One region of the Peribacillus sp. FSL M8-0224 genome, then DNA from elsewhere that is predicted to be linked to it. Evidence: a T-box and tRNA genes for the amino acid it is inferred to sense, from the RefSeq annotation. Region 1 holds a T-box; the other holds one or more tRNA genes.
The links. The T-box of region 1 lies ahead of MKX49_RS17070 (valine--tRNA ligase). A T-box ahead of a tRNA ligase gene usually reads a tRNA of that ligase, here a tRNA-Val.

Region 1 (16,211 bases):
ACGGCAATCAGCCAGGCTGAGGCCGGCGCAGACATCATTGCGCCTTCCAATATGATGGACGGTTTCGTTGCGGCCATCCGTGCAGGTCTGGATGAAGCGGGTTATGAAGATATTCCGATCATGTCCTATGCGGTGAAATATGCTTCGGCTTTTTACGGCCCATTCCGTGATGCTGCGAATGGTGCGCCACAATTTGGCGACAGGAAAACTTACCAAATGGATCCCGCCAATCGCCTTGAAGCGTTTCGTGAAGCTGAATCCGATGTTGCTGAAGGTGCGGACTTCCTAATCGTGAAACCAGCCCTTTCCTACATGGACATCATCAGGGACGTTAAGAATAACTTTAATCTTCCGATCGTTTCCTATAATGTCAGCGGTGAATATTCAATGGTCAAAGCTGCTGCCCAAAACGGCTGGATTGATGAAAAAGCGATAGTGATGGAAATGCTGACAGGCTTGAAACGCGCAGGTTCCGACTTGATCATTACGTATTTTTCAAAAGAGGTAGCACGCTGGATAAACGAAGATAATCAATGATAAAAAAATATAACCTGTAATGGAAAAAGGGGATTGAATCATGCGGTCATATGAAAAATCGAAAAAAGCTTTTGCCGAAGCAAAAAATTTGATGCCAGGCGGCGTGAACAGCCCGGTACGTGCCTTCAAATCTGTGGACATGGATCCCATTTTCATGGAGCGTGGAAAAGGCTCGAAAATGTATGATATCGATGGAAATGAATATATCGATTATGTTCTTTCATGGGGACCGCTCATCCTGGGTCACACGAATGACCGTGTCGTGGAATCATTGAAAAAAGTAGCGGAGTCAGGTACAAGCTTTGGAACCTCTACACTGATTGAGAATGAACTGGCCAAGTTGGTCATGGAACGGGTGCCTTCGATTGAAATGATCCGGATGGTATCATCAGGAACCGAAGCGACGATGAGTGCGCTAAGGCTGGCACGAGGCATAACAGGCCGTGATAAAATCCTGAAATTCGAAGGTTCCTACCATGGCCATGGCGATTCATTGCTGATCAAAGCGGGTTCCGGCGTTGCAACATTAGGTTTACCGGATAGCCCGGGTGTACCGGAAGGCATTGCAAAAAATACGATTACCGTAGCATATAATGATCTTGCTGCAACCAAATATGCGTTTGAACAATTTGGCGAAGACATTGCCTGTATCATCGTAGAACCTGTTGCAGGGAACATGGGCGTGGTTCCGCCACAACCTGGTTTCCTCGAAGGCTTACGTGAAGTGACGACCCAATACGGAGCTCTATTGATCTTTGACGAAGTCATGACAGGGTTCCGTGTCGACTATAATTGTGCACAAGGCTATTTTGGCATCGTACCTGACCTGACTTGCCTTGGGAAAGTAATTGGCGGCGGCTTGCCTGTCGGAGCATTCGGAGGCAAGCGCGAATTCATGGAACAAATTGCCCCGAGTGGGACAATCTATCAAGCGGGAACATTGTCCGGTAACCCTCTTGCCATGACGGCCGGCCTTGAAACGCTGAGCCAATTGACTCCAGAATCTTATGATGAGTTCACCCGAAAAGGGGATATGCTCGAAAAAGGAATTGGAGCGGCAGCGGATAAGTACGGTGTTCCCCATACATTCAACCGTGCCGGCTCCATGATTGGACTTTTCTTTACTAATGAAGATGTCGTAAACTATGATACAGCAAAAACATCCGATTTAGAGTTCTTTGCTTCCTACTATAGGGAAATGGCGAATCAAGGCATCTACTTGCCGCCGTCACAGTTTGAAGGGTTATTCCTTTCAACTGCACATAGTGATGAAGATATCGAAAAAACCATTGCAGCGGCAGAACAGGCTTTTGCCAAATTAAAAAAATGATTCAAGGCTTCATGAGCTTCCGCGATATTCGATAATGATAAATTTGAACTGGCTGCCATTTTCCAAAAAACTTTTGGAGAAAGGCAGCCAGTTTTTTTTGAATTCAATCCGTATGTGTAAGAACCGAATTTAATTGGAGGTAGGTCGAAATAATTGGTAGAAAGCAGAATTAATAGGGCGTTGGGAATTAATATGGCGGTAGGTCGAGTCGGATTTTTCAAGCTGAATGTTATTCCCGCTTTATTTTAGCCTGAAAATTGAACCTCCTTCTTTTAAAAGGTTCAGGGAATATCTAAGGAGTGCTGCAAATGAAATTAAGGAATAAACAGCTTCCTGTCTTCATAGATTGATATTGGTATAGGTACCGTTTCATGAAGCTGAAAGGAGGAGTTGTCTTGTCGCAAGAAAATGAATCGTATTTACGATTTTCTTTAGAGGAATCCGTTTGGTTCCAGAAGGGACAGGAAGTGGCTGAGCTATACTCGATTTCCCTTGATCCAAATGTGTCGATTCAAGAAAGTGATCAATATGTTTTTATACGAGGCTCGTTAGATTTAAGCGGTGAATACAAAGACTCGCAAAATGGTGAAGAAGAGGAGTTTTCGCAGACCTTTTTGCCAAAGGCGGTTCAAAAGGTCGAGAGGCATCCCAATGGACTTAATGAGTTCACACACCGTTTTCCGGTTGATATAACGATTCCGAATAATCGGATTGCCTCTTTGGATGAGGTTGATGTCTCGATTCAAAGCTTTGACTATGCCATGCCAGAGCATAACTGCTTGAAATTGCAGGCGGACCTTTTGATAACCGGAATCTATAATGATTCATATGTGGAAGAACGGTTTGATACTGAGCAGGAAGTTGGGGAAACGGAGGATCAGGAAGAAACGGATGGGGAAAATGAGTCATATATTCCTTATGCAGCGGCAGTGCCGCCAATCCCGGATTTTCAGCCCGTTTTCCGTGATGAGGAGGAAGAAGAGTTATACGCGCCTTTTACTGCAGAGTCAAAACGGGTTTCTGAAGCAAATGAAGAAGAAGAAGAGGAACCGATTTATTTAAGCGATCAGCATAATGCTCCCGTTTTTGAAATTCCCGTTTCACCATATCCTGAAGAGGAGGAATGGGAAACGGAAGTGCATAGACAGGAAGAAGTCGAAGCTGTAGAGGAAGAAGTGATTGGTGATCCGCCTGACTCCACGGAAAAGGTACCTTTCATGGGAGAGGCAAAATTGGAGGAAGAACCAAGCAGGCAGGATTCCTTGGAGATTCCTAGAGTGACATTTATAGAAGAAGTAGAAGAAGAACCAAGTCAAGCAACCAATCATCAAAGTAGCCCAGTTTCAAATGTAGAAACCGAGGATGTCATCCGGCAGGAAGACGATGCCGTTGCAGCGGGTCCTATCCTTAATGAGAGTGTGAAGGTGGAGCAGGAAGAGGAATCCAATTCGTCCATAAGCGATCTATTCAAAAAGAGGGAAAGACCTGCGCCTCCGGCTAAGGAGGGTAAGAATTTCAAAGGCAGGAAACAAGCAGCGGAACGTGATGAAAAAGAAACGGCCGATCATGATGAAAAGCAGCTTTCCATCATGGATTTATTCGGACGGAAACAAGAAGAAGAACTGGTAAGGATGAAGGTTTGCATTGTTCAGCAAGGGGAAACGCTTGATGACTTGGCTCAGCGATATGATGTTACGGTTCAATCGATACTTTTCAGCAATGAATTGGAGTCGAATCAGAACGTCCATGAAGGGCAAGTCATTTATATACCGAAGGCGGTTGCGTATAAGAATTGACCGGGACAGAGAGCGGGGCATATGCTCTGCTCCTGTTTTTTAAATGCTAGAGGAATCGGATTGTTTAGTTTTTTTAGAGAAAGTGAGTGAGTCTCGTGAGGGAAAACGAGAATCAGCAGCCTGCCAATCGGGATCGGGACACGGAGACCGTATTGAAGGAATATGCCATGTATGTACAATATATTGAGGACTTTGGGCGTGTGAAAAAAGTATACAGTGATCGCGGTACATTTGCCTTGAAATCCATGTTACCGCATAACGGCATTGATTTTATCAAAAATGTTCAAAAACTGTACCATCGCGGCTATAATCGAATCGTTCCCATTTATCAAACGATGGATCAGCGTTACGCCGTTCTTCATAATGGACGTTTGTATTACCTGATGCCCTGGCTCAATGATGAAAGGGACGGGGAGCGCGATGAAAAGCATAAGCAATTGTTCAGGGAGCTTGCTCGGATGCATACACTTTCCGTTAAGGAAATACAAGTGGATATTGAGGAACGGGAAGCCCATTATGAGCGGACGCTTGATGCCTGGAATAACGAAAAGGAATTTATAGAAGAGTATATTGTCAGCTGTGAAAAGAAGTGGTATATGTCTCCATTCGAACTGACGGTTTGTTCTTTCTACACTGATATTTCACAGGCTCTGAAGTACTCGATCAAGAAGTTTGAAACCTGGTATGAAAAAACGAAGGATAGTGAAAAGGTTCGAACCGTGGTAACGCACGGAAAGGTTTCTTTGAAGCATTTCGTTTATGATGAGCGGGGATATGGCTACTTCATCAATTTTGAGAATTCGAATACGGCTCCGCCGCATTTCGATTTACTGCCATTTCTCGTTAAATCGGCCAGGACCTATCCTGTCCAAAGCGATGACTGTGTTGACTGGCTATATAACTATTTTCGTTATTTTCCGTTAAAAGAAGAAGAATTATTGCTCATGCAAAGTTATCTGGCATTCCCTGGATCAGCTTTGGAATTAGTGAAGGGTTATTCCGATGGCAGGAGCCATCGTTCAGAGCTTGATAATGTCACGCAACTGCAGCGGCAATTTTGGCTATTGAAAAATATTGAATATATGGTGATGAGAATCGAAGAAATCGAACAGAAGAAAAAGGCCGCTGCCGAGGCTGCCAAAGAAGAACAATCACCCCCAAGCTAAATATACATGATTGGATCATCTCCAGTCATGTATATTTTTTTGCTGTAAGGGAATAATTAAATCCATTCGAAATACAAAGACATGGCCAGGAAAATAAACGCGATAAGCAGGAGCATATCGAAGAAAGTCGGGAAAATCAGCGTACGTAATCCTTGGAATACGATAAAGGGGACGATGAACTGCTGGCAGACACCGCGGAATTTTTTCACCCAAGGCGGTAAAGTATAGGGAGTATATCTTCGCTTCATAATATTACCTTCCTTTTTAGGACTTCTTATATTCTATGGGTGGGCAGTGAAAAAGGTGAAACAGCCGTCACATTCACTGTTCCTGGAGGATAAAATAAAGAAAATGAACATGAATGCATCAAATGGGATGATTCCTGAGAAAGTAAGCGAAAAGATGATTGACTGGAGCCCCATGTTTTTTGTACTATATACTATATGCATTCAATGTTTTTACATATGAATATAAATCAATGCAAAGACCGGAAATAGTAAGATGAAATGCACTTTTCAGAGAGGAAACCAAATTGGTGCGAGGTTTCCAGGCAGCAGCATCCGAAGTCGTCCGCGAGCAGTCTTCGTGAACTTCTTAGTAGCGAAGGCCGGTGAAGAGCCGTTATCCGATTTGAGAGCCGAAAGGGATTTTTTTCTTTTTCGGAAAAAAGGTGGCACCGCGAACAACTTCCTTCGTCCTTTTGTGATGATGGAAGTTTTTTTTATGCCCAAAAAGGAGGAAATGATATGGAAGAGAACCAAATTTCTATGCCGACTAAATATGATCCGCAGACGATAGAGAAAGGCCGCTACAAATGGTGGCTTGATGGAAAGTTTTTCGAAACGACAGGTGACGATAAAAAAGAACCATATACGATTGTCATCCCGCCGCCTAACGTTACAGGTAAGCTGCATCTTGGCCACGCTTGGGATACGACACTTCAAGATATATTGACACGCATGAAAAGGATGCAGGGCTATGATGTTTTATGGTTACCAGGCATGGACCATGCAGGTATCGCCACTCAAGCGAAAGTAGAACAGAAACTTCGTGCGGATGGCGTGAGCCGTTATGACCTTGGGCGTGAAAAATTCGTGGAAGAGACATGGAAATGGAAAGAGGAATATGCGAGCCATATTCGTGAACAATGGTCAAAGCTAGGTCTTGGACTTGATTATACACGTGAACGTTTCACTCTGGATGAAGGGCTTTCAAAAGCAGTGCGCGAAGTGTTCGTTTCGCTTTATAACAAGGGCTTGATTTATCGCGGCGAATACATCATCAACTGGGATCCATCAACGAAAACGGCGTTATCCGATATCGAGGTTATTTACAAAGATGTGCAGGGCGCATTTTACCATATGAAATATCCATTGGTTGACGGATCGGGTGAAATTGAAATTGCCACCACCCGTCCAGAAACGATGCTTGGCGATACTGCTGTTGCTGTACACCCTGAAGATGACCGTTATAAACACTTGATCGGCAAAAAGGTCCGCTTGCCAATTACAGGCCGGGAAATCCCGATTGTCGGTGATGATTATGTCGATATGGAATTCGGTTCAGGCGCGGTCAAAATTACTCCTGCTCATGACCCGAATGACTTCGAAATCGGGAACCGTCACGATTTGGAGCGCATCCTTGTCATGCATGAAGATGGCTCGATGAATGAAAAGGCCGGTAAATATGAAGGCATGGACCGTTTTGAATGCCGTAAGCAAATCGTCAAGGACCTTCAGGAAGAAGGAGTACTCTTCAAAATCGAAGATCACCTTCACTCAGTAGGCCATTCAGAGAGAAGCGGTGCTGTTGTTGAACCATATCTTTCGACGCAATGGTTCGTTAAGATGCAGCCGCTGGCTGATGCTTCCGTTGAGCTTCAAAAAGGAACCGATGAGGAAAAAGTTCATTTCGTACCGGACCGTTTCGAGAAAACGTACCTGCATTGGATGGAAAATATCCGCGACTGGTGCATTTCCCGTCAGCTTTGGTGGGGTCACCGCATTCCCGCCTGGTACCATAAAGAAACAGGTGAAGTGTATGTAGGTCATGAAGAGCCTGCGGACGCTGAAAACTGGGAACAAGATACAGATGTGCTTGATACATGGTTCAGCTCGGCATTATGGCCATTCTCGACTATGGGCTGGCCTGACAAGGACAGTGTCGATTTCCAACGTTACTATCCAACCGGGGCACTTGTGACAGGCTATGATATCATTTTCTTCTGGGTATCGCGGATGATTTTCCAAGCTCTTGAGTTCACAGGTGAACGACCATTTGAAGATGTGCTGATCCACGGTCTGGTTCGTGACGAACAGGGGCGCAAGATGAGTAAATCGCTAGGCAATGGTGTCGATCCGATGGATGTCATCGATCAATACGGTGCCGATTCCCTGCGTTACTTCTTATCTACGGGCAGCTCGCCAGGCCAGGACCTCCGTTATAGTACGGAAAAAGTCGAAGCAGTTTGGAATTTCTCCAATAAGATTTGGAACGCATCACGTTTTGCTTTGATGAACATGAATGGCATGACGTATGACGAAATCGATTTAAGCGGTGAGAAGTCTGTTGCCGATAAATGGATCTTGACGCGTTTGAATGAAACGATTTCCAACGTAACCAGACTTGCGGACCGTTATGAGTTTGGTGAAGTGGGCCGTGTGCTATACAACTTCATTTGGGATGACTTCTGTGACTGGTATATTGAAATGGCGAAGCTTCCGCTATATGGAGAAGACGAAGCGGCTAAGAAAACGACGCGCTCGATCTTGGCGTATGTACTGGATAACACAATGAGATTGTTACACCCGTTCATGCCATTCATTACCGAAGAAATTTGGCAGAACCTACCTCACCAAGGTGAGTCCATCACTGTTGCCGCTTGGCCGGAAGTGAATGAAGAGTTGACAGATACAGCTGCAGCCGAGGAAATGAAGCTGCTTGTTGAAATCATCCGCTCCGTCCGTAATATCCGTGCTGAGGTGAACACACCGCTAAGCAAAAAAATCAATTTGATTTTAAAAGCGAAAGATGAGGCCATCTTAGCGACATTACAGAAAAACAGCAGCTATATCGAGCGTTTCTGTAATCCTGAACAATTGACGATCGGAATCGAAGTCGAAGAGCCTGCTCAAGCCATGACAGCTGTCGTAACTGGTGTAGAACTAATCCTTCCGCTTACAGGACTGATCAATATTGACGAAGAAGTGAAACGTCTTGAAAAAGAACTCGACAAACTTAATAAAGAAGTTGAGCGTGTACAGAAAAAATTAGGCAACGAGGGCTTCGTTAAAAAGGCGCCGGCAAGCGTCATCGAAGAAGAACGTGCCAAGGAAAAAGACTATAGCGAAAAACGCGACTCTGTAATCCACAGGATCAGCGAACTGAAACAACTGTAAAACAAAAGGATGAACCAGCTTGAAGCCGGTTCATCCTTTTTCTGTTTAAAAGCTATTTAAGAAGAGGATATGCTTTCTTTTATGAATGTAAGGTACTCCCATACGATATTCATATCACTTAGTGCACTTAGTGTCCGGCTCCCGACGACATCCTCAATTTCGTTCAGCATGAGGCTGCCATCTTCGGCAAATATGAAATCGATACCGACCAGGCCGAAATCAAATGATCTCATTACTCTTTCAACAAGGGCTAATTCAGATGCAGTCAGCTCATATAGCGAAGCCGATCCGCCCAGCGTATAATTTGCCTTGAAACTGGAAGCGGATTCCCTGAGTACAGCAGCCTTCACTTTATTACCAACCACAAAAACGCGGATATCCCTACCGAATAAGCCAGGTTTTTGGACTATCCAATTCCCATCATTCAGTTGGGCAAGATCATCGGCATGCTCGATTAGAAATACTTGTTTCCCGCCGCGGCCGCTAGTTTCTTTAGCAATGAAAGGGAGCTCCATGTCATTAGCACCCGGCCTTCCGTTACAATAAACGGTATCGGCCATTGGAATCCCCAGCGAGGACAAATATTGATGCGTCTTTGCTTTGTCATTCGCGATTTCCGATACGAAGGAGGAGTTAAAGCAAGCAATCCCCAATTGCTCAAGTTGCTTTGTAAAAAAAGGATCGATGGTCCGGACGATGGCAAAGTCCGGCAATGAAATTGGCTGCATTTCATGTTCAACATATAACTTGTTGAAACGATGACCGATCCTAAGGTCTTCCCGAAAGTGAAAGTGTAAATCAAGATCAAGCTTACTGGCTTCGTCAAGCATCCAATCTATGTATCCTTTATTTTTCAAGGCATCCTCACGGTTATAAATCAACCAGCCTGCTTGTTTTTTCATCAGGTGCACTTCCTTTTCCTAATTCTTTCAAGATATAATCGAACATGCTATCGGCGATGTTGATGCCAGTACATTCATAAATGTTCAATAAATGCGAATTTGAATTCACTTCGCACAAAAGCGGACCTTCTTCACCAAACAGCAAATCGACACCAGCGAAGGCGGCACCCAGAATTTGCGCACATCGAATGGCAAGTTGTGCTTCTTCACTGGTGGGGATATATGGTGCAGCCTGCCCCCCGGCAGTCATATTAGCTCGGAAGTCCTGCTCGGAATGACGTTGCATCGCTGCTATGACTTGATTGCCCACGACATTCACGCGAATATCCCGACCTTTACTGTGCTCGATGAATTCCTGGATGATAAATGGTTTGTGGCCAAGATCACGGATCGTCTTCAGTAACTCATCCTCTGTTTGGATTAAATATACTTGTTCCCCAAAAGAACCGTATGCTTCCTTAACGATAAGAGGATACCCGAGTTCATTGCCGATTTGGATAAAAGCATCCATATTGACCCTTTCAATCCCTTCGTACGTAAAAGGGGGAAATATGGTTTTCGGCATCGGTATCCCATGCCCTGTTAAGGCTTGATGTGTTTTTGCTTTGCTGTCGCAAATATCGATTGCTGCACTGCTGTTATATACGGGGATGCCGATCAATTCCAAATGGCGCGCCAAATGAATGTCTTTATCCATGAACAGAACAAAATCCGGCAGCTTATCAAAGGTTCCTTTAAGCAGAGGCACTCCTTTTTCGATTATGGGCATGAGATCTGAATTGCGGATAAGGGTTGCCGTGATATCTTTCCTTTCAGCAGCCTCTTTAATGAACAAAGCTAAACTGGAAAACTTATCATGCTGTAAATAGCCGTTGACGACAATCCAACAGTGGAAATCTGAAGGTTTCATGGTAAAACACTGCCTTTCATCTAGGTTAATCGTTCATATATTGATAAAATAATCTTAACGCATAAGAGCGGTATAAAGAAAGAGGAGGCTCCACGATAATGGTTACAACCATGAAAGAAATCAATCAATTTTTTGAACGGCGCCAAGTTCGATTGGGCATGAATTTTGGACTGTCACGGATGGAAACATTGTTATCTGAATTAGGCGACCCGCACAAGGAGCTAAAGTATATTCACATTGCAGGGTCCAACGGGAAAGGATCGACACTGCAATATATTAAAGAAATTCTGCTTGCACAAGGAATTCGGGTCGCTTCCTTCACTTCTCCTTATTTAATACGGATGAATGAACAGCTGAAGGTAAATGAGGATGAAATCAGTGATCAGGAATTCATCGATGTTTTCCGGAAGCTTTGGCCGATCATCCATGAGATGGACAGCAAGGGGAATGGTCCCACTCAGTTCGAAATTTTGACTGCCATGGCATTCTCTTATTTTAGCAAAAAGGAAGTCGATTTGGTTTTGATGGAAACCGGTTTAGGAGGCAGACTTGATACAACGAATGTCATCCAGCCGTTTCTTTCGATCATTACCTCGATCTCTTTGGAACATACGAACATCCTGGGTAACACACTTGGGGAAATTGCTTTTGAGAAGGCAGGCATCATAAAAAGCGGGGCGCCGGTCATCAGCGGAGTCACAGCCGGGGAACCAGCAAAAGTAATTGAAGAAAAAGCGTCAGCTATAGGCGTACCTTATTACCAATTGGGTAAAGAATTTCGTGTTAGCAATATGAAGCGAAGTGAACGTGGGCAAAGTTTCTCATTTTCGCTTGCCGACAGGTCAATCGAAAATGTGGAAATGCAGATGCTGGGCCGTCATCAAATGCAGAATGCGGCACTGGCCATTGCTGCTGTCACAGTAGGAATGGAAAATATCGATGAAAAAAGCATCTTTGAAGGAATAGGGGCAGCGAAATGGGATGGACGCTTTGAAAAAATATCGGATGAGCCATTGGTGATCATTGATGGTGCACATAATCCTGCTGGAATCGACGTACTGAAGGAAACGCTAAAAGTGCATTACCCCGGCTATAAGTACCGATTCGTATTCAGTTCATTTAAAGATAAAAACTATTCCGAGATGCTTCATGGACTGGAAACGGGGGCGATGGAAATCATCATTACCGAATTCGACCACGAACGGGCGGCGGATGCGAAAACGCTTTATGAAAAATGCAGTCATCCAAATAAAAGTATAAACAAGGATTGGCAGGCGGCGATAACGGAAGGCAGAAGGAAAACGGGGGATAAAGAGATCCTTGTCATTACAGGGTCCCTTCATTTCCTATCACTTGTGAGGGAGTTCCTAATCAGAGAAGATGCCTAAAGAATGTGCATAACGTAATGAGGCACTTTATCATGGAAACCAAAGCCTAAGAACCAACGGTAAGCCATATTTGTTTCAACTTCTTCAATTGCTTTATGCATTGAACGAATACCGAGGGTAAATCGAATGAAAGTCAGTTTGGCTAATATAACTGGATCAATACTTGGGCTTCCTATCTCTGAATATATATCTTTCACCAAATCATAAATGAAAGTGAAGTCAATGGCAGCCTCCATTTTACGAACCAAATGATTCGCCGGCACCAGTTGATCTAAAGTAATCATTTCAAGTTGGCCTCGCTGAATAGAATAATGTTTCGAAAGCATCATCTTCACCTGGCAAAAGGGGTTCTATCTATAAGTTAAAACAAAGTTGATTGGAGCGGGTGTTCGAGACTCCTGCGGGAAAAGCGAGTCCAGGGGAGACCCCGCAGGCGCAAAGGCGCCGAGGGCGGACCGCCCGCGGAAAGCGAGTGCCTGGAGTGGAAATTAACGTTCAAATTGCACAAACCCCTAAAAAACTGAAGACAAACTCTATTTTCATCGAGTTTGTCTCCAGTCTGAGAAAAGGATCTTTTCAAAGGTCCTTTTCTCTTGTTAAAGAGCCTCTTGGAAAGAAAAAACTCCAATAGAGTGATTGATAACAAATCACCCAGTTTATTTGTTAAAATATGTTTATATATTGCATTCCATATGAATGTTGAATAGTAGGATCTGTTTAATAAAATGACGGGAGGGATGAGCATGAAGAACCCAATGGTTAATTACATAGCGGAAGGGACTTTTATATCAGGGTTTCAAAGAAAGGCAATCGAATCCTCATGCACTTTGTATAAATGATGGCTATCCATATCTATCTCTTCGTATTGGGCTTAATTTTAGGCTCATTCTTTAACGTTGTCGGTTTAAGTGTTCCAGCTGGTCATTCATTCGCGAATCGTCGCTCCGCCTGCCCTTCTTGCGGGCGTACATTGACATTCTTCGAGTTGATACCGGTTATTTCTTATATGTTGCAAGTCGGTGAATGCCGGGGCTGTAAAGCAAGGATATCCCCCCTTTATCCGGCCGTGGAAATGCTGACCGGTGTTTTGTTTGCCTCTGCTCCGATATTCCTTGGCTGGTCGGGCGAACTGTTGGTTGGCTGGATATTGATTTCATTATTTATGATCATCTTCGTGACTGATGTCGCCTATATGCTTATACCCGATAAAATACTGCTTTTCTTTATAGTGATTTTTATTGTTTTAAGAGTCTCATTTCCACTGACGCCCTGGTGGGATTCAATTGTCGGGGCAGCGGTTGGTTTTAGCCTGCTGTTATCAATCGCGGTCGTGAGTAAGGGTGGCATGGGTGGCGGTGATATCAAGCTGTTTGCAGTGATTGGCTTCGTATTGGGAATGAAGATGGTGCTGTTATCTTTGCTTTTTGCGTGCTTTTATGGGGCATTGCTTGGCATCATCGGGTTGCTGACCGGAATCTTAAAAAAGAAAACCCTTATTCCTTTCGGACCGTATATCGTTTTTGGGACATTGACTGCTTATTTTTGGGGCGATTCGCTATTATATTGGTATGTAACATTTTTAAGATGAGCTTAAAGGACCATCCTGATCCAAGAGGAATTTGTCAAAAATCACCTGAACAATGGCTCAGTAGGGAACCATCCCCATTTGGAGGCAAGAGATTATGGAATGATAGAGGGATGTATGTAATTGGTGAGAGGTGATATGGAATGGTTTCATGAAGCAATAGTACCAGTACCTGAATTCCTTTTTTGTTACCCATATATGAATAGGGAAATTTGACGAAACCTATTAATGACAAGACGACAAAAGTCTTGTTATTTTTTTTTACCTCTATGTTAGGATGAAAAAAATGATCTGGAGGGGAGGAAAAAAATTGGGCAAGCCGGAACAAAGCAAGGGTGTAACGATTAAAATAAATGGGGAAGAAAAAGTATTTGCCGATAAAAAAATTGAAAGTCAAGAGGCGGCGAGTAAGGAGCAGGAACAGGAACAAACTGATGAGAGTTTCGAATGGATACTCCCTGAGGATTCAAATGAAAGCAAGATTGTATTGGTACCCACACCGCCAAAGAAGAAAATGCCGAAGCTCATCGGTTTTGGTACCGGGTCACTGAAAAGCTCGGATAAAAGACCGATCAAGACATTCATGATCGCAGTCATTTGTGCTGTGTTTTTTGGGTCGATTCTTGGCTTGATCGCCGTTAAAACGATTACAAAGGAAAAAGCCGAAGTATCTTCGGTCGAGACCCCGATTCCAACTGAAGCCACCGTTGAAGATAAAAAAGCGGCAGTGACTGAACCGGGAAACCAGCTGAAGACATTCCTTGTACAGGGAGGAGTATTCAGCAGCGAGGATGCGGCAAGGCAAATTCAAAAGAAAATCATTGAAAAGCAGGTTCCTGCTGAAATCTTCAAATTGGAAGAAAGCTATTATCTATTTCTGGGATCGGCAGAGAGTCTAGCTGCAAGTAAAGAACTGGCCTTGTTCTTAAAGTCATATGATGTGGATGTATATTGGAAGGAAATCAATTTTGAAGCGGCCGGGACAAGCCAAGAAGATGAAAAAACCCTCGACAAGATGAAAGCAGTATATGCTTCGTTGGCAGAAACATCCGCAACAAAGCTTCGCGGAAAGGCAGGGACGGTAAACGGGGAAACCCTGAAAAAAAACATGGATGAACTGAAGGCGGGGAAATTATCGCCGGCGTTTTCAAAGATGAACGATGACCTGACTGCTGCGGCAAAGTCGATTGATGAATATGAGACATCCAAAAATGAAGAAAAGCTATTCCAGGCTCAAGAAAGTCTTCTGAATTTTTTATTGAATTACCAAAAGTAAAGAAAAAAAGGGGGGCTGCCTAATGGGACAAGCCTCCCAATATGAAACCCTCTGTGACACCTTTTTTATTTTCCGGGAAATACTTACAGGCATTTGTCGATTCCTAGTAAACAATAATTGTGGATTGCACCATTATTTGATAGGATAGATATGTATCTCCCTATGTAAAGAAAGGTGACTTTTATATTATGCAGCCATTGATTTTAGCTTCTTCATCACCACGTCGTAAAGAACTTCTGCAATTTCTTCAAATCCCCTTTGAAAGCATGAATTCCAATGTTGATGAAAGTATTGATGAAAACATGTGTCCTGATTCAGCGGTGAAAGAACTGGCATCCCGTAAAGCGGAAGCCATCGCAGCAAAATTTCAGGATAGCTGGGTAATCGGCTCGGATACCGTTGTAGTCCTTGATGGTGAGATCTTGGGTAAGCCGGTAAGCAGGGCAGACGGAAAAAGAATGCTGGAAATGTTATCAGGACGGACACATGAAGTATACACAGGTGTCGTCATCCTGTTCGGCAAGCATCGCAGAGTATTCGCAGAAAAAACGGAAGTGACATTTTGGGAGCTGCCAGAAGCTGAAATCGAACGATATCTGGATAGCGGGGAACCTTTTGACAAAGCTGGCGGCTATGGGATTCAAGGATACGGATCTCTTCTTGTCAAACAAATCAAAGGGGACTATTTCTCAGTCGTCGGGCTTCCGGTCTCAAGGCTGGCCCGGGAACTTAAAGCGATGCAGGAAGAGTTAGGATAATCTGATTTCCTCTGGCATCTTCCCTTTTCTAAGGAAGGGTTGATCTTTTGAGCGAAAAAATGTTAATACGGGATTACCCGAAAGAAGAGAGGCCGCGCGAAAGGTTTCTACAGGACGGGCCGCAAAGTCTTTCCAATCAGGAATTGCTTGCTTTGCTATTGAGGACAGGATCAAGGGAAGAATCAGTCCTGCAACTATCCGGCAGACTTATCAATTCCTTCAAGGGCCTGCGCCTGTTAAAAGAAGCCTCAGTGGAAGAACTGACCGTGATTAAAGGGATTGGTGAAGCAAAAGCGATACAAATCCTGGCCTCCGTCGAACTTGGCAGGAGAATTAACAATTTGAATGACCAAGACCGTTATGTGATTCGATCTCCTGAAGATGGAGCTAATTATTGCATGGAGGAAATGCGGTTTTTATCACAGGAACATTTCGTCTGTCTCTATTTAAATACGAAAAATCAAGTGCTACAAAAAACTACGGTATTCATCGGGAGCCTCAATGCCTCGATCGTGCATCCGCGCGAGGTCTTTAAAGAGGCTTTCAAAAGGTCAGCTGCCTCTATCATATGTCTTCATAACCACCCCTCCGGAGACCCCTCTCCCAGCAGAGAAGATATTGAAGTGACGAAAAGGTTAGTCGAATGTGGTAAAATAATCGGGATTGAAGTATTGGACCATATCATCATCGGGGAACATAAATATGTTAGCTTGAAGGAAAAAGGTTATTTATGACACTATCAAAATTTTTGACGATACGATATAATATTGTTTATGATTTTTAAAAGAGGAAACTTTTTCAAAACTCTTATTGTCAAAAAACGACAAATTATTATTTGAACTTATAAAAAGGCATTTTTGTTTACGAAAGGGAGATACCATAATGTTTGGAATTGGAGCAAGAGATATAGGGATTGATTTAGGAACGGCGAATACGCTTGTATATGTGAAGGGAAAAGGCATCGCAGTACGTGAACCATCGGTTGTAGCGGTGCAAACAGATACAAAGCAAATCGTTGCAGTCGGAAACGATGCGAAAAACATGATCGGCCGTACACCTGGTAACGTGGTTGCCCTGCGCCCGATGAAGGACGGAGTAATTGCCGATTATGAAACGACGGCTACCATGATGAAGTACTATATGAAGGAAGCTCAAAAGAAGGGCG
Region 2 (16,211 bases), 2.6 Mb from region 1:
CGGCACATACGTTAAGCTTGTTCGTTGTAATAGGGGCTGTTCTCGGCGGATTTGATTTATATGAGCCGCTTGTTAACTTTGCCGGTGCCGGAGCAACCATACCGATCGTTTCGTTCGGGAACTCGCTGGTGAACGGGGCGATGATGGAATCGGAAAAACATGGTCTAGTCGGCGTACTGACAGGCATGTTTGAAATTACAAGTTCCGGTATCTCTGCAGCAATCGTCTTTGGATTCATCGGAGCTTTGGTTTTCAGACCAAAAGGATGAAAAAAGCGGAAATAGGCAGCCTGGCCTAGGACATGGCCTATACATATTTGTCCAGACCTACATATGTTATCAGTAAGCTTTAGCGAGAGCGAGGTGATATGTATGTTTGGTTTTGGTGGCTACGGTTGTTGTGGCGGCAGCGGTTATGGATACGGCGGCGGTTATGGCGGAGGATACGGTGGCGGCGGTTCCACTTTCGCGATAATCGTTGTATTATTTATCCTATTGATCATTGTAGGGGCTTCTTTCTGCTAAGGTGTAAAAGGAATAGGCAGAAGAAGCCTATTCCTTTTATTTTTTTGTATGGGCCTAGCACTTTTTTCTGATTATGCCATAGGATAGGTACAGAAAAGGGAGGGGCTTAAGTATGGATAATAACTTTTTTAAAAACATAGAAGGTAAAACCGGTGTAAATATGAAAGATGTATTAGAATTGGCAAACTCGCTTCAAGGAGCCAACTTCAAAGATGAAACAACGGTTAGAAACGTCATTAAGCGCGTTTCAAAAATAGCGAATAAGCCGGTCAATAAGGAAACGGAAGATAAAATCGTACATTCCATCGTAGCTGAAGGGAATAAACTTGATTTCGGGACGATATCCAATATGATTAATAAAAAATGAAAAAGGGCCTGCTATCATGCAGGCCTTCAGACTGCAGACAAACTTGAAAAAAAGCGAGTTTGCCTGTAGTTTTTTAATTTTAAAAAAGTCCATTTGCAAGATATATAGCGTCGGCTTTTGGTCAAAGCTTCAGGAAACGTGATGGATGGGCAGTCCGCCCGCGTCTAGTTTGCAGGATGGAAAGGTAAAGATCCTTTTTAGCCCTGGTTGCCGCTACATAGAGCAATCGTCTTTCCTCTTCAAGAGGGGATAGTTCCCCTTTTCGGTAAGATTCAAGTGCGAAATCATGAGGAATGCTGCCATCGACAGCAGCAAGGACATATACGGTTTGATATTCAAGCCCTTTGGAACGATGTATGGTGGTAAGCTGTATGGCATCCTTAAAGTGTTTCGATAGCTGTTTAATCTCTTGGACCATCGCGGTCATATGATCGACATGTTCAATGAAAGCGGCAACGGTTGGAAAACGATTTGCCGCCACCTTTAAGTCACGGATGTCATCGGACCCTTTTTCCAGGTTCGCATCATTACCGCGTTTTTTTACATATTCCTGGTATCCTAAATCTTTCTCGATGATCTCTAACGCTACGAGTGGCGACATAATTTTTAAAGACCGAATCTGTCCCGGAATCGTTTTTAATTTTCGTTCTTGAAAAGCATGTCCAGTCTTAACAAAAGCAAATGCATCGATGAAATCACAATCCTGCAATATTGTCATTGCTTTTAACTCTTGTAATATACTTTGCTTTAAGAATAGGGAGGAAAGGACATCAGATGCTGCCTTGCTGTCATGCGGGAACAAACTCAAGCGCATAAAGGCAAGCATGCCGCGAATGACCTTGCGCTGATAAAACGAATCCGCATCCTTTTCAATGACGAATGGCAGATTGGAAGCGGCTAGCCGTTCAAAAATGGCCCTTGACATCGTGTGTGTCCTATACAATACTGCAAAGTCCCCAGGGTTTGCTCCCTTGGATATTTTTTCCTGGATATCGGATACGATCATCGTCGCTTCCAATTCTTCATCATAAGGATAAAATAAAACAGGTGGATTTCCTGAATCATGCTGTGCCCTCATCTTTTTCTCCATCCGGTTCTGGTTTCGCTTGATCAAGCGGTTCGCTGTAGCGACAATTTCATGGGAAGAGCGGTAATTCTCCGTCAGCTTCACCACTTGGGATCGGGGGAAGTCATGATTGAAATTCAAAATATACTTCGGATCGCTTCCACGGAATGAATAGATGGATTGGTCATCATCTCCAACCGCACATACATTTTTTGATTCAGCAGATAGGAGTTTTATCAATTCATATTGAACTTTATTAATATCCTGAAACTCATCGACCAAAAAATAGTTAAACCTTTGCTGATATTTCTTTAAAAATTCCGGATTATTTTTTAAAAATACATAACAGCCTACAAGCATATCATCGAAATCATACTTCCCTGTTTGCTGTTTATATTCTTCATATTTCTTATATAAATGTAAACAGGATTTCTCCCAATCGTCCTTAGGCTGTATATCTTCTGGAAAAGCCAATGAGTTTTTCCATAGTCCAATTTGTTGAAGGGCCTGATCATATGCAAATTCCTTATCATCAAGTTCCAATACCCTGCCAGCCTGTTTCAATACCTTTTCTTTTTCCCACTCCCACTTCAATAGGAAATCCCGCTGCCATTTGGCTGGTTCATGGAAAATCAGGATTTTATAAAAGATGCTATGAAATGTCCCGCTAACGATTTGAGAAACAAGGGAAGGAGTCATATTGGGATAGCCGAGCAGACGCTGTTGCATTTCCTTTGCGGATTTCGCCGTAAATGTTACAAGCATGATACTTTTTGGATCAATCTTTTTCACTGTGAGCATATAGGCAGTACGTACTGTCAATACGCGGGTTTTCCCGCTGCCTGCTCCTGAAAGGACAAGGATGGGTCCATCGATCGACATTACCGCCTTGAGTTGCTCTGCATCGAGAACAACCCCTGAAGAGGATAATTCTTGAAAGTATGGTTCCTCTGATTGTGCCAGGTCATATGTTTTATCTGAATATTTCGGATTGCCGGTTATGGGACGGCTTTTAAGGAAAGGTTCAGTAATGGTTTTCGTTTCAGTAATGGTTCGTGATGTAGGAATCCTAAAACCATTCTGTTCCATATATTCTAAGGGCTTATCTTTATTTATTGATTCTGAAATTGGCATTTCACAGGGTCCCTGCGATGGGTCGCTATGATAAAAATAAGGTGTCTCATGGATTCCAATAAATAATTTCACTGGTTTATGACAAATGATACAAGAAAGCTGATCACGTTTTCCCTTTTCAAAAAGTGTCTGCAGCTCACCAGCTGAAACGGTATGTAAATGTACGATTTCATTGCCAGATTTTGCTTGATTCATATAAATGGATACCTCTAATCTATTAAAAATATCGGCAATACTCATCATACCAGAAGATTAGGAAAAAAGAATGTGGAAATCATGTTTAAATATTGTTTAGGCAGGGTAATTAAATGACAACATAACTATTTCAATATAAGGAGGGGTTACTATGGGATATATAGCACCTGTCACACAATTTGATTATATTCAATATGCCAACCGGACGGTCGAAGCTGCAGGGAAAGTAAGAATTGTTAAAGGAGCGGCACCCATTCAACCCATCCGTTTTGATCAGGTGTTGGAAAGGGAAAGGGAAAGCGTTGAAGGATTAAATCAAATTCAAGATAATGATCGGGTAAGTGCATATGGAGCAGGCACATATCAATATGAAATGGGCAGGAGCGTCAGGAAAGGTTTAACGCCTGGAATGACAGGAAAAGGCAGGTTCATCAACGAAATTGTCTAGTTCCTCCAGAAAGACAAAAGAGGACACGTGAAGTGTCCTTTTTGTGTTGATTTCTTAAAGAATGTCTATTTCCACGATTAGGGCTAACAATAGTTGCAATAAAAGTTGGATGTTAAGAGCGATTTGTGCATCAGTTGTTGTAATGTCGATATCACGGCTGTTTTCAACAATTGTTTTTTGGCGCGTGATTTGTTTAACATTAGAAGATTGGATTAATTGTTGAGTGATCTTGTCAGCATTATCACCATCTGCAACGGAAATGCTTACGATGACCGCAATTGCAGCTTGTAGAGCAGCTTGCAGTGAGAGGGCCGCTTTAACATCCGTTGAAGTGATATTTACATTACAAGAATCTTTAATGTAAATAAGTTCTTCAGAAAGCTGAACTTGATTATTATCCTGTCTTGCATCTTGGTCAATCTTTGTGTCATCGTCGTTACAGAATCCTGAAAGGGGATGTCTGGAAGCGGAATCTAGAGCCGACCATGACCTTTCAGAGTCATCATGTGTGTTACAATTGCTACGATATACATTTTGGTTCATGTTGTTTTTTCCTCCTTAGGTTTTATTCCCTATTAAAATATGCTTTGATGGTTAATCGGGTTGGACGAATAAATCAGTTCATTCGTCTATTTTTTAAAATACTTAGAGAAAGTATTAGTGTGTGGGGGATGAATAATAAAGAAGCTGGAGCTTTAGGAATGAAATGTAAGTGCTGCTATGTCTCGGTTTACTTATTTCTCGCCAGCAAGTAAGGTGATTAGGTGATATGGTGCGTCATTTATCTTTGGAATCCGTGAATTTGTTGTGAATGGAATTGGTAACTGGATTAACATCATGTTCCGTGATGTTCTTTTCTTGGTTTATGATTTTTAGTGATTGCTCTTGTAAATAACGAACGGTTTCTTTAAGGTTGTTTCTCTCTTTTTCAGTTAGATCGACCTTTTCCTTTTTGAAACCATGCTTTCTTAAAGTCCTCGAAACCAGCAGTTCCATCAGTCTTTTTTGAGACTCATCCAGGTTAAAATCATTGTTACCCATAAAATTTTCCCTCCTTCTTGCTTTCTATATATAGACTATGTATTTTTGATGAGATTGCCATTGAACGGAAATGGTTTTTTTCATAAAACGATAATTTAAGTTCATGAACGAACAAAAAAAGCTGTCCAATCAGAAGACTGAAGGACAGCTTTTTTATATCATAAAATGGTTTTCTTCATCGTTTTATGAGGAATGCCAGCATCCATGAATTCGTCGGAAACGATCTCATACCCTAATTTTGAATAAAAAGGGATGGCATGCACTTGGGAATCAAGCTTCAATTGTGGCACTTCCTGCTGGATTGCGTATTCCTCAATAGCATTCATGATCATGGCTCCGGCACCATTCTTACGGCCCGATGATAGTACACAAATGCGCTGTACTTTACCGATGTTGTCAATGACCCTGAAGCGGCCGGCACCGATTGGCTGATGCTGCTCATCATATAAAACGAAATGTGTGGACTCTTTTTCATATTCATCGATCTCTTCTTCAAGAGGGACGTTTTGTTCTTGGACGAACACTTTTCTTCGAATCATATATGCGTTTTCAAGCTCTTGGCTGTTCTCTGCGATTTTTACAAACACGAAATCATTCAGCTCCCAATCTAAATGTTTCATAAACGGTCCATGCCCCGTCTTCAAGTTGATACAGCAAGTGAACTCGTTTCACCTCTTCTTCATGGCTGATGTCAAGCATGCTTAATTGGCCTAAAACATCAGAATGCTCATTATCGGATAAATCTTGAGCGATCGTAATATGCGGGACAAATGCATGTTCACTTTCACTTTTTATGAAATCCTCATTGTTAAGTGCATCATGCAGTTCTTGAAGCCCTTCGGATAATTCTACTTTGAAATAAATAGTATTGCTTACGGGTTGGAAAGACTTCGTTTTGGTTACGCTCATCGTAAAAGGCCTGCACTTTTGAGCAATGACTTTTAATTGTTCCGCGATTGTTGAAATTTCCATATCCGTCGCTTCGAACGTTGGTTTAAGCGTTAGATGCGGTGGTATGAAAGCATATTTCGTATCATACCGTTTGCGATAGGAGTTAGCTAAATCTTGAAGTTTTTTTGAAGGGAAAATTGCAACACCATATTTCATAAATAAAACCTCCTGATATTTTTTATTGTTGTATTATAGTTGGACATGTTTTTTCTTGAAACCATCCCAAACAGATGATTTCGAGTAATTAGAACATTTCCAATAGTGCTCGTTTCAAATCTGCCTGCCAGTATTTCCAGGTATGATTACCTTCAAATTCTTCATAGAAGCAAGGAAATCCTTTTTGGTTTATTAATTTATGCAATTCCCTATTTGGTTCTATGAAGTTTGCCTTATTGCCATCCGTCGTCGGTACATCTGTTTCACCCGTCCCGATCACATGGTAAAGTTCGAGGAGATGCGGATCCTCAAAATTACGTACAGCATCCATTACTGCTTCATTGGCAAGAGGGGACTGCATGATGCATTTCCCGAATGTATGCGGATACTGCAAAGCGGCCAATAAAGAAACTGTACCGCCTAGAGAGTCACCGATCAAAGTTCGACCATGTCCCATTTGATAGGTTGGGAATTCATCATCTAAAAACGGGACTAGTTCATGGGCAAGAAAACGTATGTATGCAATGTGCTGTTCCCCGTCCGGATGATATTTGCGCCAGCGGTCAAAGCGGTCTTTATAAGGAATTCCGACAATGATGATATTCTCGATCTCATCATTCCCTAACAGTTCATCTGCTACCCGACCGATTCGGCCCATTTGAAAATAATCACGGCCATCCTGAGCAATCACAAGCGAATATTTATACAATGGCGAATAATTAGCAGGCAAGTAGACAAGCAATTCCAATTCTTCTGCTAAAGCTTCGCTTTTAAACATGTACTCTTTAATTGTGCCTTTGCGTAAACTCATTCTCCCGCACCTCAATGATAATTAATAATGAAAAACAACTTACTTGATTATTTTAGCATAGCCTTGCAACTTTTTCCCGCGACAAGAATTTGGAATATAAAATTTTCGTTATATTTTCTAAAAATTTAAATTATAAGGTGCTATAATACAAGGATATAGAAAAATAATACAAAAAAAGGTGGCGAATAAAATGGCAGATGTACACGTGCACAGCAGGGAAGTGACAAAGGCGGCTAAACGAACATTATTGGAGCGTGGTGTCAGTGTGGAGGCAATTGCAAAAATCGTTTATGAATTGCAGTTCCCGTACAAAGCTGATCTTAAGCTGGAGGAATGCATCCACAGCGTTGAGCGTGTCCTGTTGAAAAGGGAAATTCAACATGCCATTTTAGTCGGTGTGGAGCTGGATAAACTGGCAGAGCAAAAAAAACTATCAGAACCCCTGCAATCGATTGTTGAATCAGATGAAGGGCTATTCGGAGTGGATGAAACGATTGCCTTTGGTGCTGTACTCGGTTACGGAAGCATTGCTGTAACGACCTTTGGCCATTTGGATAAAAATAAAATAGGCGTCATACACGAACTTGATAAGAAGCAAGAAGGAATCGTGCATACCTTCCTGGATGATATCGTTGCAAGCATTGCCGCGAGTGCCGCCTCAAGGTTAGCTCATCGTCTGAGAGATGAAGAAGAATCGTTAACTGAACAGGAAAAGGACATCCAGGAAGAAGAAGAGTTAATAGGTTGAACCTTGAAGAGCAATTTTCAGCCAGATCTGTAAAACCTGGCCTTAATGAGGCGGGCAGAAAGGATATTGGCTACTTTAAATGTCCGTTTTGTCTGCCTTAGAAAACAGAATGCGTGAATATGGCCTGGATAAATTTCAAGCACCTGGATTTTCCGTTGCGTAATCTTACCTTGTTCGGAGAGATAAATTATTTCTAATGGAGCATTTTCTTCCATATGTTTACGAAGTATATATTTCATTCCCAGTCACTCCTTTGCTGACTTGCTTGCTATCATTATATGCGAACATACGTTTTGTATGCAAGTGAAAAGGGAACCTTGGTTCTGTTTTGTTGTGAGGGTAAATGGAATAAGATGAAATTATAACTTTTTTAATATAATATGTAGACTTTTTAACAAAAAAACAAAAAACATCAACCAAAACTGAAGTGCGATTATACCTCACCTCATCTTTCAGATTGAGAATAAAGAATCTGTTTCCCCGATTATATCCACAAAAATCCCTTCCATATTGTTAACGACCACCTTCTTAATAAGATATATAATCCAGTAGATTTTTGCTGTTTGAGTTAGATTTATTTTCAAATTTGTAACATATGTACAAACATCTTTTCTTTTAATGAATAAAATAACCCGAAAATAAAAAAAGAAAAGGTGATTATAATTAAAAATCATTATTCCATTTCACATTGTAATTCCTTTATAGACACCACATATCTTAATAAGAAATGTGTGCAAAAGAAACCGGATGATTGTCATAGCTGCCATAAGAAACACAATGACTGTATTTGTCATCAAAAGAAACCGGATGATTGTCATAGCTGCCATAAGAAACACAATGACTGTATTTGTCATCAAAAGAAACCGGATGATTGTCATAGCTGCCAAAAGAAACACAATGTCTGTATTTGCCACCAAAAGAAACCGGATGATTGTCATAGCTGCCAAAAGAAACACAATGTCTGTATTTGCCACCAAAAGAAACTGGATGATTGTCATTGCTGTCATAAGAAACACAATGACTGTATTTGTCATCAAAAGAAACCGGATGATTGTCACTGCTGTCATAAGAAACACAATGACTGTATTTGTGAGCAAAAGAAAGATGATGACTGTCATTTGTGCCATAAGAAACATAATGACTGTATTTGTCATCAAAAGAAACCAGATGATTGTCATTGTTGTCATAAAAAACACAGTGACTGTATTTGTGAGCAAAAGAAACCCGATGACTGTCATTTGTGCCATAAGAAACATAATGACTGTCACTGTGACAATAAGAAAGATAATCTAGTAAGAGCATCTGCGTTCAGGGCTAATAAGAACACACCACAACTTTACGAAGCAGCGTTAACTCCCTCTGTAAAAGTTTTATTCCAAACTGAACAGTTTGATTTAGCAGATGAATATAATCCGCACATATCAACATTTATTCCAACTAAGGATGGAATTTATGAGATAACAGCAAAAGTCTCGTTTTGTCCGTCAAAAAGGAAAAGCGATGATTCCTCAAAAAACAAAAAAGATAATTGCAAATGTGATTATTGCAGTAAAAATAGTTGCAACTGTGATTATTGCAGAAAACATCATTCTTCAAAAGACAAAAAAAAGAATTCTTCAAAAGAAGGATATGTCGCATCCATTTCCATTAACGTAAATGGAGATAATTTAGATATTGTTAATGACTTCTTGGAAAAATCAAGACCTATTGGACTATCGGTTACTACAATCCTTCAGTTACAAGCAGGAGATCGGGTACAAGTATTATTTAGCGCAGATGCAAACGGAGAAATTTTAGCAGAAGCATCTTTAACAAACTTTCAGGCTGCTAGATTCCCTTCTCCAATGTAAAGATCTTTCTGCTTTAGTCTTAGATTGAGTAAATGGACATCATATTTGTTAATTAAAGTTGAGTAAATGTATGATTAGGAGCCTTTGATTCTATTTCGAGAAATTTTTGGGGTAAGAACGAACTTTCAGGGATTAACTTCTAAGACCGCACTTTACGGAAAAAAACTTTTTTAGCAAAACTACTTGTTTTATTTTGAATACCACTATATAATAAATCTTGTTCAGAAAAGAAGTCAGCAACTAAGTAAGTTTTAAACCAAGCTCTAAAGAGCTTGATTTACATACGACTTGTTAGCTCAGTGGGAGAGCACTTCCTTGACAGGGAAGGGGTCGTGGGTTCGAATCCCTCACAGGTCATCAACTAACAAAGGCTTAAATCCTTGATATAACAAGGATTTGGGTCTTTTTTTTGTTTACACAGATATAGTTCATTATGTATTAATTACTTAATTGGTGGCGGATAGAGAAGGATTTGAACGTACTACAGGTCAATTATTTGTAATAATTAATATTTCAAGGAACTGTAGGTAAAGCCTTTTGCATATTCAGCTAACGATGGAGGTTAAAAACAAGACCGTATTTTTGGCTTTTCTTTAAAAGGTACATAATTATATTCTTCGGTAAAACCCACTTTACTATAATGTGTTGGATTACTCACTACCAAATACCATGCACGGGAATTTTTAAATGTGTGATTTTAATACCTCAACAGTTTATTATATTGATAAAGGATGAAGAATTTAATCTGCTACTATAATTTGGTAAGTCTTTAAAAGGGAAGTGATTGTTAAATGCTTTATATAAGCGATATCGAAAAGATAATTAATAACACATTAAATGAGCACAATTTGGATATTATTTATGAATTTGACAATAATCTAAGTGCACCTATGAGTTATAACGTATCGACCAATACTATAAAATTCAATTACCTTCAAGTTAACGGTTATAAAGGGAAAATTAGAATTAAAGAGACTGAGGAAGACTTTGTTAAAATTATTCTTTATCGTATGATTGGTTATTATTTAGATTTTAAGAAAAACAAACATGATTTAAGGATTTTAATGTATGGTCACGAAGAAGAAAAAGAAAAGCTGAAATCTGAAATAGAAACTAATGCTTGGGATTATGGGAGAACATTAATACCTGAACAACTATTGGAGTCATATGATAAAGTTCGTGAATTGGACAAAATGTTAATAAATTAATGTACTCTAAGAAAATGGAGACCCGACTTTAAACTAAAACAAGAAAAAGAAGCCTCCTTGGAGAATCTCTCTGGCTGAATTTTGAGTGAGAAATTAAACTGATATCCAATAAGACAAGACCCAGAGAAAGAGGAGTTGTCTTAGAAAGATTGATGAATAAACAAATAGAAAATCAAGTTCAAAGTTCGTGCTCGATTTTTAAGAGATATCGATTACTTGACATAAGAAATTCACTGGACTGAACATACTTCTGAAGAAAGGTTTTAATGAACAACATATACTAGATAAAGAGGAAAGAGATTATTGGTAAAGCGTCTCCAAAGAACGATTGCGTAGATAAGTATTATGACCTGCTCATCCAACGATTTGTTCATGGCAGTAACATAATTACGATGTTTTTATCCAACCAAACTTGAAGCAATTTAATCGAGAACAGTTTCTTGCTATATATGATGGTATTAATAGAAACCGTCAATGGTATGGGGATAGATTTGGATGCTTAGTGCTATCATTGTAATTTTGGTTTTATTAATATTTCCTTTTGTATATTTGATTTTAGGAACTGAGATATTTGGTGTTTAATTTTTGATAATCCTGATGATCTTTCTTCGATTAACAGGGGCTTTAGTTCTATAGGGTGTAATAAAAGAGAGTACAAGAAGTAGTCTCTTTTATTTATACATAATTAACATTAATGTTTCACAAGCCTAAATAAATGGACAGTCAAAGGGGGGAACTCATAAAGTGAGGTCCCCCTTTCATAATGTATTACGGTAATAAAGTTTTATATTGTTCCATTAAATCACCTGCATATAAGCTAGTTATCATTAAGAAAATGGCAAGCCCAATGTATAATGAGAACCAGATGACTTTTGTTTTGAGACTCGATGAGTAATAGGATTTCTCTTTATCCCTAATTTCAGTTTGTTCTTGCACTTCTTTAAAGAACTTTGCTGCTATTCGTTCATACGTGCCTATATTTTCAAAATCGGTCGGTCCGTTCTGGTATTCATTCGAATTAGCAGCATCCATTAAGGATCTATAAATACTTAATTTTACCTCGGTCAGCTGTTTTTCTTTTAGCTTATTATCATCAAATAGCGGGATATGCCAACTCTTCATGTTGTTAAACTTTTCATATTGTTGGCTTGATTCCATATTCCAAATATTAACCAGGCGAATTTTTTCTTCATCTGTTGCAGCTGGATATTGTTCTAGTTGCCTTAATCCAAATTGATTCAATTCAATGATGATGTCTCTTTGATTTCTGGTTGTCTCGCTACGAATTTCTTTCCACCACTTAGAAATACCCAATAATAAGAAAAGAATTAAGAATGGATTTGGATGGAGAAACAAATATACAACCATCCCGATAATCCCTACTACCCAAAGCTTTGTGGAGATGACTCCCACTATACGTCCTCCATCAAGAGGATGCACAGGCATTAGATTAAATAGGTTAATCATGGCTCCCAGTGTAATAACTAAAAGCCAAAATGGATTTTCCGTCATCATAAATAGGGGGATGGCTGGTAGAAATGCTAATGTACCTAATAAAGGACCACCGAAGGCAAGATAAGCTTCTTGGTTAGCATTCTTGGGTTCTTCTTTAAGGGCAATTAATGCTCCGACAAAAGGGATGAAAATGGCATTGGATGTTTTGATGCCTTTTCTCTTTGCAGCAAGTAAATGCCCCATTTCATGGATGTAAATTAGATAGACTAGGGCTACGGCAAATTTCCAACCGTAAACCAAGGCATACGCACCTAATGAAACGAAAATAGAAATCAGGGAACCTACTTTTGCTATTTTCAATAGCGCAAACAACCATTTCATTTTCCCCAGGAAAAATAACCCGATGGCCCCCAAACTTAACCATCCTTTTTTCGATATAGATTCTTTCAAAATGTACCTCCTAGAGTAAATGGGAAAACAGATGACCCCAGTGACACTATGTCTATCTGAGCTCCTTCTTGATTTATCATCTTGCTAATATCCTTATTATATCGTATTAGATCATACATTTCTTATCATATTAGTAATATTTTTCTAGAATATTAACTTTCAAGTATTACATTTTTTTATAATTAAGATAGAGTTCTGTCCTTAATATTTAGGGCCCTCACAGGTCATCAACTATCAAAGGCTCAAATCCTTGATATAACAAGGGTTTGGGTCTTTTTTATTTTTAATTTCCATTTATCATTCCTGTGTGTTTTTACGCAGTGCATAGAAACTGCATGTGAAGGTGAATCGTTCGTTGCATGACGCTAGCCACTTTGGTACACTATGCAGAAGTGCATTTCAGCTAGGATTTACTATCGCATGTAGATAAGATGCTATCGTCTTTACATAATTTGGTCTTTGTAAGCGATGGGGTGCTCCCGAACGAAATATGGTACAAAACTTTAACAATATAAATGTTTTTCTAGGAAGACCATCTGTCCCCTCATACAGCAGGAGTTGTATGGGGGCTTGTATTTTACTGAGAATTTTCTGTTTAGATGAAATAAGGAGGAAGCAATGAACAATTATAAATTGACCATTCAATATGATGGCGGGCGCTATAAAGGCTGGCAGCGGCTTGGTAATAGTGATGATACGATTCAAGGGAAAATAGAAAATGTATTAACGGAAATGGCAGGGGAAAAAATCGAGATCATCGGATGCAGCAGAACGGATGCCGGTGTTCATGCCCTTGCTCAAATCGCCAATTTTAAGATCGGTGAAAATCTGACTGAAGTTGAAATCATGAATTATTTGAATAGATATTTACCAAGAGATATCAGCATTGTCGAGGTTACGCTAGTCCCTGAACGTTTTCATGCCCGTTATAATGCTAAGGATAAAACCTATTTGTATAAAATCTGGAACGAGCCATATACAAATCCTTTCATGCGAAAGTACAGTATGCATGTAGAGGAAAAGCTGGATATCACTAGAATGAAAAAAGGATGTCAATATTTTGTAGGTGAACATGATTTCACTGCTTTTTCAAATGCAAAATCCAAGAAAAAATCCATGGTACGTGAAATATATTCCATTGATATAGAAGAAGATGCCGGTTTCATCGAAATTACAGTACGAGGCGATGGATTTCTTTATAATATGGTTAGAAAGATTGTCGGGACGTTGATAGAAGTTGGGTTGGGTGAAATAGATGCTGAAAATATACCAAGTATTATTGAGTCAAAAGAAAGAATCCAAACGGGCCGTATGGCGGAGGCAGCTGGGTTATACTTGGTAAAGGTTGATTTTTAGACCGGTTATTGATGCATGTGTTAATGCATGTAATGTGTACAGGCAGTAGAAAAAGGGAAGTAATAGGGAAGAATGGTAAAGCGGAAAGTACGAAAGAAGGAGAGATTTTCATGAGATTAGCAGGAAAGAAAATAATCAGTCTTGTGCACCATGATTTTGAAGATTTAGAACTCTGGTATCCGATTTTACGTTTAAAAGAAGAAGGGGCGATTGTTCATCTCGCCGGAGAAAAGGCGAATGAAACATACATTGGAAAATATGGTGTACCAGCCATATCTGATTATGAGTATGGCAGTATCAAAGCTGAAGAATATGATGCCATTCTTGTACCAGGCGGTTGGGCACCCGACAAAATTCGCCGGTTTCCTGAAGTGATAACGCTTATCCAAAGCATGGAAGAAAATAAAAAACCCATTGGGCAAATTTGTCACGCTGGTTGGGTGTTGATATCCGCGAAAATTTTACAGGGGAAGAATGTAACGAGTACACCTGGCATTAAAGATGATATGGAAAACGCAGGGGCAACTTGGATAGATGAGCCCGTCGTCGTAGATGGAAACCTTGTGTCAAGCAGACGTCCACCTGATCTGCCGGATTATTTAAGAGAATTGATAAACGTGATTGAAAAGGGTTAAATCCATAGTACGGTGAAAAAGTGGTTTTTCCTTCTGGAAAAACCACTTTTTCTATCCATACCCGAATTTATTTTTTAATGCTGATTTTGAAATGCTAAAGATCATACCCTTGATTGATCCTTAATCAAATCAATATACAAATTTCCTTTTGTCCCTACGACAGCATACGAGATATCAAAAACAGCAAGGTTTCTTTTTTTGAGCTCAGCCATCAGCCATTCGTCATTGTAGGTTTCTTTGGATAAGTTATCATATAAGATCTTCCCCTCATAGACCAGTTCAATCGGTACAGAACCTGCTGGGGGCAGTATTGGTAAATCCTGCTTGGTAGCATTTTGGTATTGTTCTTTTTTTAATACAGAGAGTGAGCCATTTATCTCTAAAATGGCACAATCAACTTCATCTATGTTGAAAATATCTTTTCCCCGCAAAGCCTGTTTAAGAGAATCCAGTGAATACCCCATCCGTTCCATTGACTCTTCGAGAATCCTTCCTTTTTGAATTAAAGTGGCAGGTTCTCCAGCAATCCATTTCCCGAAACGTGGATTTCGAACCGCTAGATGATTGAGCATGAAAACGATGGTACCCATAATAATGATTGCAATGATAAAATACAGGAATTTAATTTTAATATTGAATGCTAGATTTCCGGCAATTGTCCCCATCGTAATGGAAGCGATATAAAGGTGATAGGTCCTCTGGGCAATTGTTTGTTTACCGAGGAGTTGGACAAATATCCATAATAAAATAAAAGAGGTAAAGGTTCGAAAGATGATTTCAACAGATTCCGACATGGTGATTACTCCCTTACAAAACTCCCGACAGTTCATTTGTGATAGTATGTTCTTGTATCTTGCCGTTTATTCTGTAAAGGAAAATGAGGTAACCGTCTTTGATAAGGGAACCAGTATTACAATTGGTATATTTAATTTAACGGTTACGATAAACAACTTTTCTTATAAAACAGGCATTCATATAAGTGTAATATCAGGAAGCAAGCCGCTCATTACTTGCTTCTTTTTTATTTGGTTTGATGAATCCATGGATATGTTTACTTAGTATCGATTAAGAAATTTCTTCGAATAATAGTATCAAAATACATTTGCACGGGGGTATGTTTTGAGAAATATTCAGGAAATTTTCATTGACGATTTAAAAAGCATTTATAAAAATTTCTTTGTTTGTATCGTAATAGTCTTTCTCATGTTCATTCCTTCCATTTATGCGTGGTTTAATATTGTCGCATCATGGGACCCGTATGCAAATACGGAAGGAATTCTTGTCGGTGTTGCCAATAATGATAAAGGTGCGGAGTTAAATGGCGAAGCCGTGAACATAGGCAAGGAAGTAATGGAAGGGTTAAAGGAGAATAAGGATCTGGGCTGGAGGTTCACATCGGAAAAAGAAGCGATAGAAAAGGTGGAAAAGGGTGATTATTATGCATCCATCATCATTCCGGAGAACTTTTCCGAACATATTGCGACGATCATGACCGATGACCCTAAGAAGGCGGAGATTGATTACTATGTTAATGAAAAAATCAATTCCATTGCTCCTAAAATTACGGCAGCGGGTGCCAACAGCATTGTGGACAATGTGAGCAAAACCTTTATCAAATCAGCCAGTGGGAGTATCCTTGCAATCTTTAATGAACTGGGAATCACCTTGCAAAACGAGTTGCCGACAATTCAAAAAATGAAAAATATGGTTTATTTATTAGAGGCTGAACTGCCTGAGCTTGAACAAAATATCAAAACCGTTCAAACACATGTCAAAAAGGCTGAAGATATCATTAAGAGGGTCAATGATGGCCTGA

Region 2: it encodes a tRNA-Val, which carries the amino acid that the T-box ahead of MKX49_RS17070 (valine--tRNA ligase) is inferred to sense. The anticodon was not compared.

Annotation. Positions count from the first base shown of each region.
Region 1 covers NZ_JBBOOJ010000001.1:3,542,904-3,559,114, reverse strand. The annotation lists gene hemB (porphobilinogen synthase) at 1-537, shown strand, start outside; gene hemL (glutamate-1-semialdehyde 2,1-aminomutase) at 578-1,867, shown strand; gene spoVID (stage VI sporulation protein D) at 2,263-3,663, shown strand; gene ysxE (spore coat protein YsxE) at 3,759-4,829, shown strand; gene MKX49_RS17075 (hypothetical protein) at 4,886-5,077, opposite strand; T-box leader at 5,304-5,532, shown strand; gene MKX49_RS17070 (valine--tRNA ligase) at 5,576-8,227, shown strand; gene MKX49_RS17065 (ATP-grasp domain-containing protein) at 8,284-9,129, opposite strand; gene MKX49_RS17060 (ATP-grasp domain-containing protein) at 9,098-10,039, opposite strand; gene MKX49_RS17055 (bifunctional folylpolyglutamate synthase/dihydrofolate synthase) at 10,138-11,427, shown strand; partial or broken gene MKX49_RS17050 (transposase) at 11,442-11,753, opposite strand; gene MKX49_RS17045 (prepilin peptidase) at 12,263-13,015, shown strand; gene MKX49_RS17040 (hypothetical protein) at 13,323-14,288, shown strand; gene MKX49_RS17035 (Maf family protein) at 14,477-15,046, shown strand; gene radC (RadC family protein) at 15,106-15,780, shown strand; gene MKX49_RS17025 (rod shape-determining protein) at 15,929-16,211, shown strand, end outside.
Region 2 covers NZ_JBBOOJ010000001.1:988,631-1,004,841, forward strand. The annotation lists gene spoVAE (stage V sporulation protein AE) at 1-269, shown strand, start outside; gene MKX49_RS04760 (YjcZ family sporulation protein) at 372-524, shown strand; gene MKX49_RS04765 (stage VI sporulation protein F) at 637-891, shown strand; gene MKX49_RS04770 (ATP-dependent helicase) at 1,013-3,286, opposite strand; gene MKX49_RS04775 (hypothetical protein) at 3,438-3,734, shown strand; gene MKX49_RS04780 (spore coat protein) at 3,789-4,277, opposite strand; gene MKX49_RS04785 (hypothetical protein) at 4,512-4,775, opposite strand; gene MKX49_RS04790 (GNAT family N-acetyltransferase) at 4,934-5,395, opposite strand; gene MKX49_RS04795 (YjcG family protein) at 5,367-5,882, opposite strand; gene MKX49_RS04800 (alpha/beta hydrolase) at 5,971-6,693, opposite strand; gene MKX49_RS04805 (phosphatidylglycerophosphatase A family protein) at 6,884-7,441, shown strand; gene MKX49_RS04810 (hypothetical protein) at 7,459-7,680, opposite strand; gene MKX49_RS04815 (hypothetical protein) at 8,189-8,734, shown strand; gene MKX49_RS04820 (hypothetical protein) at 8,680-9,291, shown strand; tRNA gene MKX49_RS04825 (tRNA-Val) at 9,577-9,648, shown strand; gene MKX49_RS04830 (hypothetical protein) at 10,083-10,499, shown strand; gene MKX49_RS04835 (site-2 protease family protein) at 11,268-12,404, opposite strand; gene truA (tRNA pseudouridine(38-40) synthase TruA) at 13,023-13,760, shown strand; gene MKX49_RS04845 (type 1 glutamine amidotransferase domain-containing protein) at 13,871-14,395, shown strand; gene MKX49_RS04850 (DUF421 domain-containing protein) at 14,497-15,189, opposite strand; gene MKX49_RS04855 (YhgE/Pip domain-containing protein) at 15,515-16,211, shown strand, end outside.